DNA from 2 places in the Clostridium sp. DJ247 genome. Region 2 is predicted to be linked to the other one. Evidence: a T-box and tRNA genes for the amino acid it is inferred to sense, from the RefSeq annotation. Region 2 holds a T-box; the other holds one or more tRNA genes.
The links. A T-box is a leader RNA that pairs with one kind of tRNA and senses whether it is charged. The one in region 2 lies ahead of thrS (threonine--tRNA ligase), so its partner is inferred to be a tRNA-Thr.
Positions count from the first base shown of each region.

Region 1: it encodes a tRNA-Thr, which carries the amino acid that the T-box ahead of thrS (threonine--tRNA ligase) is inferred to sense. The anticodon was not compared.

Region 1 covers NZ_JABAIW010000055.1:8,219-13,898, reverse strand. The annotation lists gene HGI79_RS18280 (replicative DNA helicase) at 1-674, shown strand, start outside; tRNA gene HGI79_RS18275 (tRNA-Thr) at 1,047-1,122, shown strand; gene HGI79_RS18270 (methyl-accepting chemotaxis protein) at 1,647-3,734, shown strand; gene HGI79_RS18265 (phosphoenolpyruvate carboxykinase) at 4,341-5,680, shown strand, end outside.
Region 2 covers NZ_JABAIW010000015.1:67,260-72,939, reverse strand. The annotation lists gene ytxC (putative sporulation protein YtxC) at 1-488, shown strand, start outside; T-box leader at 631-891, shown strand; T-box leader at 932-1,192, shown strand; gene thrS (threonine--tRNA ligase) at 1,266-3,182, shown strand; ribosomal protein L20 leader region at 3,224-3,334, shown strand; gene infC (translation initiation factor IF-3) at 3,368-3,889, shown strand; gene rpmI (50S ribosomal protein L35) at 3,909-4,106, shown strand; gene rplT (50S ribosomal protein L20) at 4,137-4,496, shown strand; gene HGI79_RS08185 (TrkH family potassium uptake protein) at 4,670-5,680, shown strand, end outside.

The sequences.
Region 1 (5,680 bases), on a different contig from region 2:
TAGCAGAATTTGCTGCTTTAAGATCTGGTAAAAGTGTAGCAATATTTTCACTAGAAATGTCCAAGGAACAGTTGGCATATAAGCTTCTCTGTTCAGAGGCTCATGTTGATATGTTAAAGCTTAGAACTGGTAATCTTGAAGACAAGGATTGGGAGAATATTGCTAAGGCGTCAGGTCCTTTAGCAGCGGCAAAAATATATATAGATGATACAGCTGGTATTTCTGTTATGGAAATGAGATCTAAATGTAGAAGATTAAAAATAGAGCATGGTATAGATTTAATAGTAATTGATTACCTACAGCTTATGTCTGGAAGTAAAGGATCTGAGAGTAGGCAACAGGAAGTATCTGAGATCTCAAGATCTATAAAGGCCTTAGCCAAAGAGATGCAGTGTCCTGTTATAGCACTATCACAGCTGTCACGTGCACCAGAACAAAGAGCAGACCATAGACCTATGTTATCAGATCTTAGAGAATCTGGATCAATTGAGCAAGATGCAGACTTAGTTATGTTTTTATATAGAGATGAATATTATAATAAGGAAACTGAAGATAAAAACATAGGAGAATGTATTATAGCAAAGCAAAGAAATGGTCCAACAGGGACGGTGAAGCTGGCATGGCTTGGACAGTTTAGTAAGTTTGGTAATTTAGATGTTATACATCAAGAATAATGATGAAATTATTAAAAGTCTCTTAGGTGGTTAAATGCTACTTAAGAGGCTTTTTAAGTTATAATAAGAAATCAAAAAGTTATCATGAAAAAAGAATTAAATAAGCTGAAACATTTGGTGGATTTTAATAGTTAAATTTCATTTAGGATTATCTTTTAGATCATTATACAATGAAATGTTGGAAATTAAATACTTAATAGGTTTTAAATATAATTATTGATAATAATTTAAAGTAGTATTAAAATTAAAATATAATATGCTCCTATTGCTCAGTTGGCAGAGCAACTGATTCGTAATGAAGTACCATGAATCAGTAAGTTTTCAAGGGTTTTTTGTTACAAATAATGTAAAATTAAAAATTAATTTTTATATGCTGGAATAGCTCAGCCGGTAGAGCGACGCACTCGTAATGCGTAGGTCGTGGGTTCGATTCCCTTTTCCAGCACCAATTTTATAGTATAAAAACAAAGCTGAAAAGGTTACACTTTCAGCTTTGTTTTTTTGTACAAGTGTAAAATAAATTTAAATTTTTTATAATTATCATTAAGTATCATTAAAATTTTTCTGAAAAATAATATAGGTTTTAAATTTTAAGAAAAAAAGAGCTATAAGTTTTTTGCTTATAACTCTTATATAATTAGGAAGCTATTTTTATTTAGTAGGAATTTAAAATTTTTTTGTACAAAAAACATGCCGCAAGGCATTGAAAACAAAGGATTAGCAAATTTACGGAAAAATATTACAAGGGGTAAACTGTAACTAAGGTTAAGGTAAAAAAAAGTGGTTTCTAAGGACGCTTTGTTCTATCACATTGAAGATTATTAAGGAAAGTTAAAATAATTTATTAAAAGAAAAATAGACTTAAATCGTGAAAATTTAACTTGATTTTTCAAAATTTAACATGAAATTATACTAAAATACTACTTAAAATGATAATATTATATAATATTATATTTGAAGGGAAGAGAAACTATGAAAAGAAGTTCATTAAAATTTAAGTTGGTATCTTTTATAGTACTTTTAATAGTAGTAGTTGTTATTTTATTATCTACAATTACTGATTATATTATTAAAAAAAATTTACTAAGTTATGTGAAAAATAATAATTTATCTATAGCCAAGTCTATAGCTGATAGTTCAGAAAAATTTATAGAAAAATCCTATAGTTTAACCTGTGAACTTGCAGAAAACAGTGATATTGTAAATCTTGACGCATCCAAACAGAAAACAGTTTTAATCAATACTATAAATCGAAATCCATATTTTGATTTGATTTATCTTCAAAATGTGGATGGTAATCAGACAGCAAGATCTAGTGGAGAACTAGGAAATAGGGCAAACAGATGGTGGTTTATTGAAGAAATGAAGAAGAAAAAACCTTTCGTAACAAAATCGTATTATTCGCTAATGGGAAATACTGCAGTAGCATCAATTATATCTCCTGTATATGACAATAATAAGAATTTAATTAAGATTCTAGGTTCTGACTTAAAGTTAGACGAGCTTCAAAAACTAGTTGAAAAGTATAATAAACAAAATGATATAACTGCTTACATAATTGATGGGGATGGAAATGTACTAGCTCATACAGAAAAAAATCAAGTGCAAGAACTATATAATTACAAAACCTTGAAAAAAACAGTATTAGTTAAGGATTCACAGGGTAAAGTATTATTAGATGAAAAAGGTAACCAAAAAACAGAACAAAAGGATGTTAAGGTTCCTACTGAGCTAGGCATTATAAGTAAAAAGGTTTTAACTGGTGATTCAGGGACTACGGAATACACTGATTTAAACGGGAATAAAGTAATTAGTTCATATACTCCAGTTAATTTGCCTGGTGATTCAGATAAATGGGGAGTAATTACTATTAAAAATGAAAAAGATGCACTTCAATTTGTTACATATATTAATATAATTAATACAATAAGCGCATTAGTCATATTGTTTATATCCATTATTAGTATACTTGTACTAGTTAAGAAAACATTAAAACCAGTGGATGAATTAGTAATTCTAATGGAAGAAACATCTAGTGGAAACCTTAATGTTCATAGTAATTATAATAAAAATGATGAATTTGGAATACTTTGTATAGGTTTCAATAATATGATAAATAATCTTAAAAAGCTGGTTGTAAAGGTTAAGGATTCTTCTTCAGAGGTATCTTCATACTCAAATACATTATCAACAATTATGGATGAAACATCTAAAATGATAAACAATTTAACTGAAAATGTGCTAGACGTTACAAATAATACTTCTCAACAAATGAATTTAATTAATGATGGAAATAAGATTACAATAGATTTTACAAATAAAATTCAAGATGTTACTTCTTATGCAGAGGACACAAAATTATTATCTGAAAAGATTTCTGATATAAATAGTGAGAACTTAAATACAATAAAAATATTAGAACAAAAGTCCTTGGAAAATGAGCAGGTTTCAAAGCATATTGTAGATACTATTGATGATTTAAATAATAAAGCAATATCTATAAATGATATAGTGGAGGCTATCACAAATATATCAGAGCAAACTAATTTACTGGCACTTAATGCAGCAATTGAAGCTTCAAGAGCTGGTGAGGCTGGAAGGGGCTTTTCGGTGGTTGCTGATGAAATTAGAGCACTGGCTGAAAATACAAACAGTTATAGTAATACTGCTAAAGATATTGTGAAATCAATACAAGATAGTATTATAAATTCTAAGCATAAAATACAAAGTGTAAAAAGCATATCTGAGGAACAAAATAAAGCAGTAGTTAAGACAAAAGAGGCTTTCAATAACATTAATACTTCAATTTATGAAGTTATAGTAAAAGTGAATGAAATATCTTCTAAGTTGAATAATGCATATGATGATAAGGAAAGACTTGTAGATGCAATGAACACTATAGCTGATTCATCCTCTAATATTTCTTTTATAATACAGGAGATATCTGCTGCCTTTGAAGAACAAAATGCTTCTGTAGAAGAAATTACAGCCTTATCAAAAGAATTACAAGAAATGTCTTCTAATTTAATAAATGTAGTAAAAGAATTTGATGTACAATAATTGTATTTAAAGGATAAGCAAAAGGCTATAAAAGTACAATACAATTTTATGAAATTAGCTTTTTATGGTATATTTATAATGGTAATATAAATATAATCTAAAATTACAATAAAAAAGTAAAAAACTTTTTTAATTGCTATTTTTCTATTTTAGTATAAGAAATAATATGGATGGTATAACAGTCACTTTGTCCAATATAGGGATGAAGTGGCTTTTTTGTTTGCCATTTGCCGTACTATTTTTGGCAAGTAGATTTTTATAAGTAGCCTAAAAATGCAGTATTTTTAACGTATTGGAATGATTAAAAAGAAAGTTTTATAACTGATTCGTAATCAGTAGGTCGCAGGTTCGATTCCTGTTGGGAGCACCAATATTGAAGGTAATACATACACAGTAGATAAAAAAAATAACTAACTACTTAATTTTATTAGTTTGCTGTATTTTTATTAATATAAACAGAGCTCTTGGTTTCAGGGGAATTTGTCTATGACCACTGGGAAAATTACTGTATTGCTAAAGTTTTTTTAAATTATATTTAAGATCTATATATATTTTCAGGGAAATATACATAAGTTTAGATATAAGTTAATTTTTCGGGAGGCATACATGCAAAAACAGTTCTCTTTAAGTAATGGAAAGGCCATGATTAATTTTACAGCAAAATACTGTAATACTGCTGAAAAGATATTTAATAGTTATGGGTTTAAGACAGTAGTACACTCATATTTAATTAAAATAAAGGCTAAGGAATCTAATATTTATAAGTATATAACTAAAGGTATAGGTGTGCAGAGTGAAGAAGAAACTGTATATAACATTATTAATATTTTCAAATTTTTAATGGTTTTAAATGCGGATGAAGTAAGGAAACTTAACCCGTATTATGAAATAGTATTAAGTAATAAGGAAAAATTTATTTTGTTTATAGAAGACTTATATAATTTTTGGAGAAAACTTGAAAGGTATACTATAGTGCAAAATAATAGAGCTGGAGAAGGACTTCAAAATGTTAACTTTATAGATGCTAATAATCAATTTTCGCAGCTTATTTTAGACACCTATAGAAAAATAGAAGAAAGTGTAATGGGACATAAACCACAGATATATAGGCAATTACCTGTGGGAGGGAATGCAGGTCTAATTTTAAGTAGTATAAAATGGGATTATCCTGAAGAATATTCTTGTCTTAATAATATACCATTTATTCAATCCATTGTTCTTGATCCTCCATTTATAACATATCCTAAGAAAAATAAGAGAGATGGAGTTTTTAGCGAATACTTTTCAAATCCATTAAAAGATTGTTCTATAAATAAAGAACATTGGTTATGCTATCCTGCTAAAGTAGGTAGTCTTCTTGCATATATATATTTTCATAGAGATTTTATGGCTCATGGCGTGACTTTATGCAATTTATTTGAAATTGCTAATGAAGATGAGTATAAAGGAAAGAAGCCAGATATAGTATATTTATTTGGAGCTACAGATAAAAGTAAGGAGATGAAAACTATTTTTTATGATGATATAAAAAATGAAATAATGCTGGGATATGTGAATTATAACAAAAATATAGATTATTTTGGATACATGAAGAAAATGACACTAACACTTCACAATCTTATAATGATAAAAAGAGGATATCTACCTATACATGGAGCTATGGTTAACATTATAACAAAAGATAATAAAACAGCTAATATACTAATAATGGGAGATAGTGGTGCAGGGAAATCTGAAACATTAGAAGCATTTAGAGAATTAGGATATAAATATATAAGCGATATGACTATAATTTTTGACGATATGGGAGTAATTAAACTGAATAAATGTGATAAACCATTAGCTTATGGGACTGAAATAGGTGCATTTGTAAGGTTAGATGACCTAGATACAGGTTATGCTTTTAAGCAAATAGATAGAAGTATATTTATGAATCCTGATAAGAT
Region 2 (5,680 bases):
GTATAAATGAAAATAAAGAAATAAATATAAATGGATTTATAACTTTTAGAATGAAAGAAATTAAGGAAGATTTAGAAAGTATAATTGACAAAGTCGTAGAGAGATACATGGTGGAAAAAGAATATAATGAATTTATTAAACTACTAAAATATTTTGTAGAAGTACAAGAAAGTAAGATTGACTTGGTAAATATAGTAGTTAACAATGATGGAACTTATTTAATACAAGATAAGGAAGGTAGAGATATATCTAAAGAATTATTTAGCGATTTAAATGATTTAAAATATAAAGATAACACAAATACAGAAGATATGCTTATCAGTGTATTAATTACTAATGCTCCTGAAAAAATAGTTATTCATTGTGTTGATAACTGCAAAAATGTAGAATTGATAGATACGGTTAAAAAAGTGTTTACTGATAGAGTGAATTTTTGTGAAGATTGCAAAACTTGTAAAAAAATAAAACATAGCATACATAAAGTATGAATATAAATATAGTGATTAATATAAATTACTAAATATATGGTCATCTACAGCATAGTATATGAACAATGATATATAAGGCATATAAGTATTAAATTTGTATATTGACATATATATATATAAATAATATAATGAAATCTATAGAAGAAAGATGATGACAAGGAAGAGTAAATAACAGGCTGCTCTAAGAGAGAAGAACCCATTGGCTGTAAAGTTCTTCGAGTAAGTATTATTGAAAACCACCTTTGAGTTGTATACTGAACTATAGTAAGTATTTCCGTTAGCCGCGTTAAGGTCTCAGAGATAACAGTAATTATATTTGTTGTGATATTAATTAAGTATTACAATATTATTATATATTAACTGTTGAATTTGGGTGGAACCACGATAACTACTCGTCCCATGTATGGGAGGGGTTTTTTGTTTTTATATTAAAATATAAAATAATAAAAATTATGACAAGGAAGAGTAAATAATAGGCTATTCTAAGAGAGAAGAACTCGTTGGCTGTAAAGTTCTTTGAGTAAGCATTATTGAAAACCACCTTTGAGTTGTATACTGAACTATAGTAAGTATTTCCGTTAGCCGCGTTAAGGTCTCAGAGATAACAGTAAATATATTTGTTGTAATATTAATTAAACATTACAATATTATTATATATTAACTGTTGAATTTGGGTGGAACCACGATAACTACTCGTCCCATATACGGGAGGGGTTTTTTGTTTTTACAAATAATTAATTTTCAATAAAGATTATATAATTATAGGAGGAGAGTACTATGTTAAAGATCACTTTAAAAGATGGAAATGTAATTGAAGTGGAAAAAGGAACAAAAGTTGTAGAAGTTGCAGCTAAACTAAGTAAATCCTTAGCTAAAAAGGCCTTAGGTGCTAAAGTAAATGGTGAAACAGTAGAACTAATGCAAGAAATTAATGATGATTGTAAGCTTGAAATATTAACTTTTGAAGATGAAGACGGAAGAAAAATATTAAGGCATACGTCATCTCACATACTAGCTCAAGCAGTAAAAAAACTATATCCAAAGGTTAAGTTAGCTATAGGACCAGCAATAGACACAGGATTTTATTATGATTTTGATGCTGATTTTTCATTTACACCAGAAATGCTTGAAAAAATAGAAGCAGAAATGAATAAGATAGTAAAAGAAGATTTAAAACTAGAAAAATTTGAGTTATCAAGAGAAGAAGCTTTAAAATTGATGGAGGAAAAAGGTGAGTCCTATAAAGTTGAATTAATAAATGACTTGCCAGAAGATGAAATTATTTCTTTCTATAAGCAAGGCGATTTTGTAGACTTATGTGCAGGTCCTCATGTACCTTCCACTGGAAAATCTAAAGCTATGAAGTTGTTATCAATAGCTGGTGCATATTGGAGAGGCGATGAAAAGAATAAAATGCTTCAAAGAATATATGGTACTTCCTTTGAAAAAAAAGCTGAGCTAGAAGAATATATTCATATGATGGAAGAAGCAAAAAGAAGAGATCATAGAAAGCTAGGTAAGGAATTAGATCTATTTAGTATCCATGAAGAAGGTCCGGGATTTCCATTCTTCCACCCAAAAGGAATGGTAGTAAGAAACACACTTCAAAACTTCTGGAGAGAAATGCATAGAAAAGCTGGATATGATGAGATAATGACACCTATTATACTAAACGAAGCATTATGGCATCAATCAGGACACTGGGACCATTATAAAGAGAATATGTATTTTACTAAAATTGATGAGGGAGACTATGCTATAAAGCCTATGAATTGTCCTGGATCAATACTTGTTTATAGAAACCAAATTCACTCATATAGGGAGCTTCCTTTAAGATATGCTGAAATGGGAGTTGTTCACAGACATGAGAAATCAGGTGCGTTACATGGTTTAATGAGAGTGAGATGTTTTACTCAAGATGATGCTCATATATTTATGGCTAGAGAAAACACAAAAGACGAAATATTGAATGTTATAAGACTTATAGATAGTTTCTACAAGGTATTTGGATTTGAATATTCTGTTGAACTTTCAACAAGACCAGAGGATTCCATGGGAAGTGATGAAGATTGGGATATAGCAACTAATGGATTAAGAGATGCATTGGAAGCTATTGGACTTAAATACAAAGTTAATGAAGGTGATGGTGCCTTCTACGGTCCTAAGATAGATTTCCACTTAAAAGATTGCATAGGAAGAACATGGCAGTGTGGAACTATACAACTTGATTTTCAATTGCCAGAAAGGTTTGATTTAAATTATATAGGTGCAGATGGAGAAAAGCACAGACCTGTTATGGTTCACAGAGTTGTGTTTGGTTCTGTAGAAAGATTTATAGGAATATTAACTGAGCATTATGCAGGGGCCTTCCCAGCTTGGCTTGCACCAGTACAGATTAAAATTATGAATATAACTGATGCGCAAATAGATTACGTAAACAAAATTGCAGGTGAACTAAAGGAAAATGATATAAGAGTAGAAATAGATGTAAGAAATGAAAAAATCGGATACAAGATTAGAGAAGCTCAACTTCAAAAGGTTCCTTATATGCTAGTTATTGGTGATAAGGAAGCAAAGGATGGAAATGTAGCTGTTAGAAGCAGAAAACAAGGTGATCTTGGAACTATGAGTTTAGAGGAATTTATTTCAAAAATTAGTGATGAAATTAGTAAAAAAATAAGTTATGTTGATTAAATAAATAGTTGACAATATATTATATAGGTGGTAAAATATCATTTGTTAAGAAGAAACAGCCGTTTCTCACCTTACAGCAAAGCTAGTAAGGTATTAGAATTTACTGTAGTATTGTATTCTAAGGACGGCTTATGCCGTCCTTTTTTATGTATATAGAAATATATATTGTTAAATCCACCTAGGAGGTGAAAATCATAAATAAAGATTTTCTTGTAAATGAGGAAATAAGAGAAAAAGAGTTAAGAGTTATTGGAGACGACGGTTCACAATTAGGGGTAATATCGTCTAGAGAAGCTCTAAGAATTGCTGAAGAAAAAGAATTAGATTTGGTTATGATATCTCCAAATGCTAATCCACCCGTATGTAAAATAATGGACTTTGGCAAGTTTATTTATGAGCAATCTAAGAAAGATAAAGAAGCTAAAAAGAAACAAAAAGTTGTTAACATAAAAGAAGTTAGACTAAGCCCTACAATTGAAGAGCATGATGTTTCCATTAAAGCAAACAATGCAAGAAAGTTTTTACTTGCAGGTGATAAGGTTAAAGTAACAGTTAGATTTAGAGGAAGAGAAGCTGATTACTCATTTACTGGTAAGAAGATACTAGATGCTTTTTTTACCAAGTTAGAAGATGTTTGTATAAAGGAAAAAGAAGCAAAACTAGAAGGAAAAAATATGACAATGGTTTTATCACCAAAGAAAGCATAGTTGAGAGGAGGAATTTATTATGCCAAAAATGAAAACTAAAAAAAGTGTAGCAAAAAGATTTAAAGTTACAGGTACAGGTAAACTTAAAAGAGCAAAAGCTTTCAAAAGCCATATATTAACAAAGAAGAGCGCAAAGACTAAGAGAAATCTTAGAAAGACAGCATACGTTTCAGAAACTCAAGAAAAAGTAATGAAGAAATTAATGCCTTATGTATAATATACTGGCGATAGAAGGAGGTTTTTTTAGATGGCAAGAGTAAAAAGAGCTGTAAACGCTCGTAAATATCATAAAAAAATATTAAAGCTTGCAAAAGGCTACTATGGTGGAAAGAGCAAGTTATTCAAGACTGCTAATGAAACAGTTATAAGAGCATTAAGAAATGCTTACGTAGGAAGAAGATTAAAGAAAAGAGATTTCAGAAAGCTTTGGATAGCAAGAATAAATGCTGCTTCAAGATTAAGTGGACTTTCATATTCAAGATTCATGAATGGAATCAAGAATGCAGGTATTGATATCAATAGAAAAATGCTTTCAGAAATAGCTATAAATGATCCAAAAGCATTCGCTGAATTAGTTGAAGTAGCTAAGAAACAATTGAACGCTTAATATAGATTTCATAAAAAATGCAGCGGCTTAGCTGCATTTTTTCTATTATGTATATTTTAAAATTAGTTCTTATAAATAATTAATTTTAAAATATACATAATATATGATAAATTAATATATTATAGATAAAATGAAACTTGATTATAAGCTACTAAAGTAGAGGAGGCTTTTAGATGCAATTAAGAGTTAACAGGTGGTTTAAAATTAATGAAATTCAAGTGTTAACATTGGGATTTGTTATAATCATCTTAATTGGGGCAGTGTTGCTTTGGCTACCTATATCCTCAAATAATGGACAATATACAAATTTTATAGATTGTATATTTATATCGACCTCAGCAACCTGCGTTACTGGTCTTGTAACCTTAGATACAGGTACTCACTGGAATAGATTTGGACAAATTGTAATCTTATTCCTTATACAAATTGGTGGTCTAGGGTTTATGTCTATATCTACTTTGTTTGCACTAATTATGGGTAGAAGGGTAACACTTAAAGAAAGGTTAGTTATACAGCAAGCACTAAATTCATCTAAATTACAGGGACTTGTAGCACTGTCTAAGTATTTGTTAATATTTACATTTTTAACAGAAGCTATAGGTGCCATACTATTATCAACACAGTTTATTCCGCAGTTTGGTTTGAAAAAAGGTATATTCTACAGTATTTTTCACTCAATATCAGCTTTTTGTAATGCTGGTATAGATATAATTGGTGGATTTAGAAGTTTAACTCCTTATCACGGAAATACCATAATAATAATGACAATAAGTATGCTTATTGTTGTTGGGGGATTAGGTTTTTTTGTTTGGCAAGAGATATATTACTTTAGACAAAGAAAGAGAATATCTTTACATTCTAAAATAGTAATTGTTTCTACAGTATTTTTAATTTTTATAGGAGCAATTTTAATGTTTTTATTCGAAATGAATAATCAGAGTACCATAGGACCTATGTCAATAAAGGATAAAGTGGTATCATCGCTATTTGCTTCTATTGTTCCAAGAACTGCGGGATTCAATTCTATTTCTACTTCAGATATGACTGGAGAGGGAAAGCTCTTAACTATTATATTTATGTTTATAGGAGGATCTCCAGGTTCAACTGCTGGTGGAATAAAGACTACTACTGCAGCGTTGCTTATTATAACAGTTATATCAGTTATAAGAGGTAGAGAGGAAACA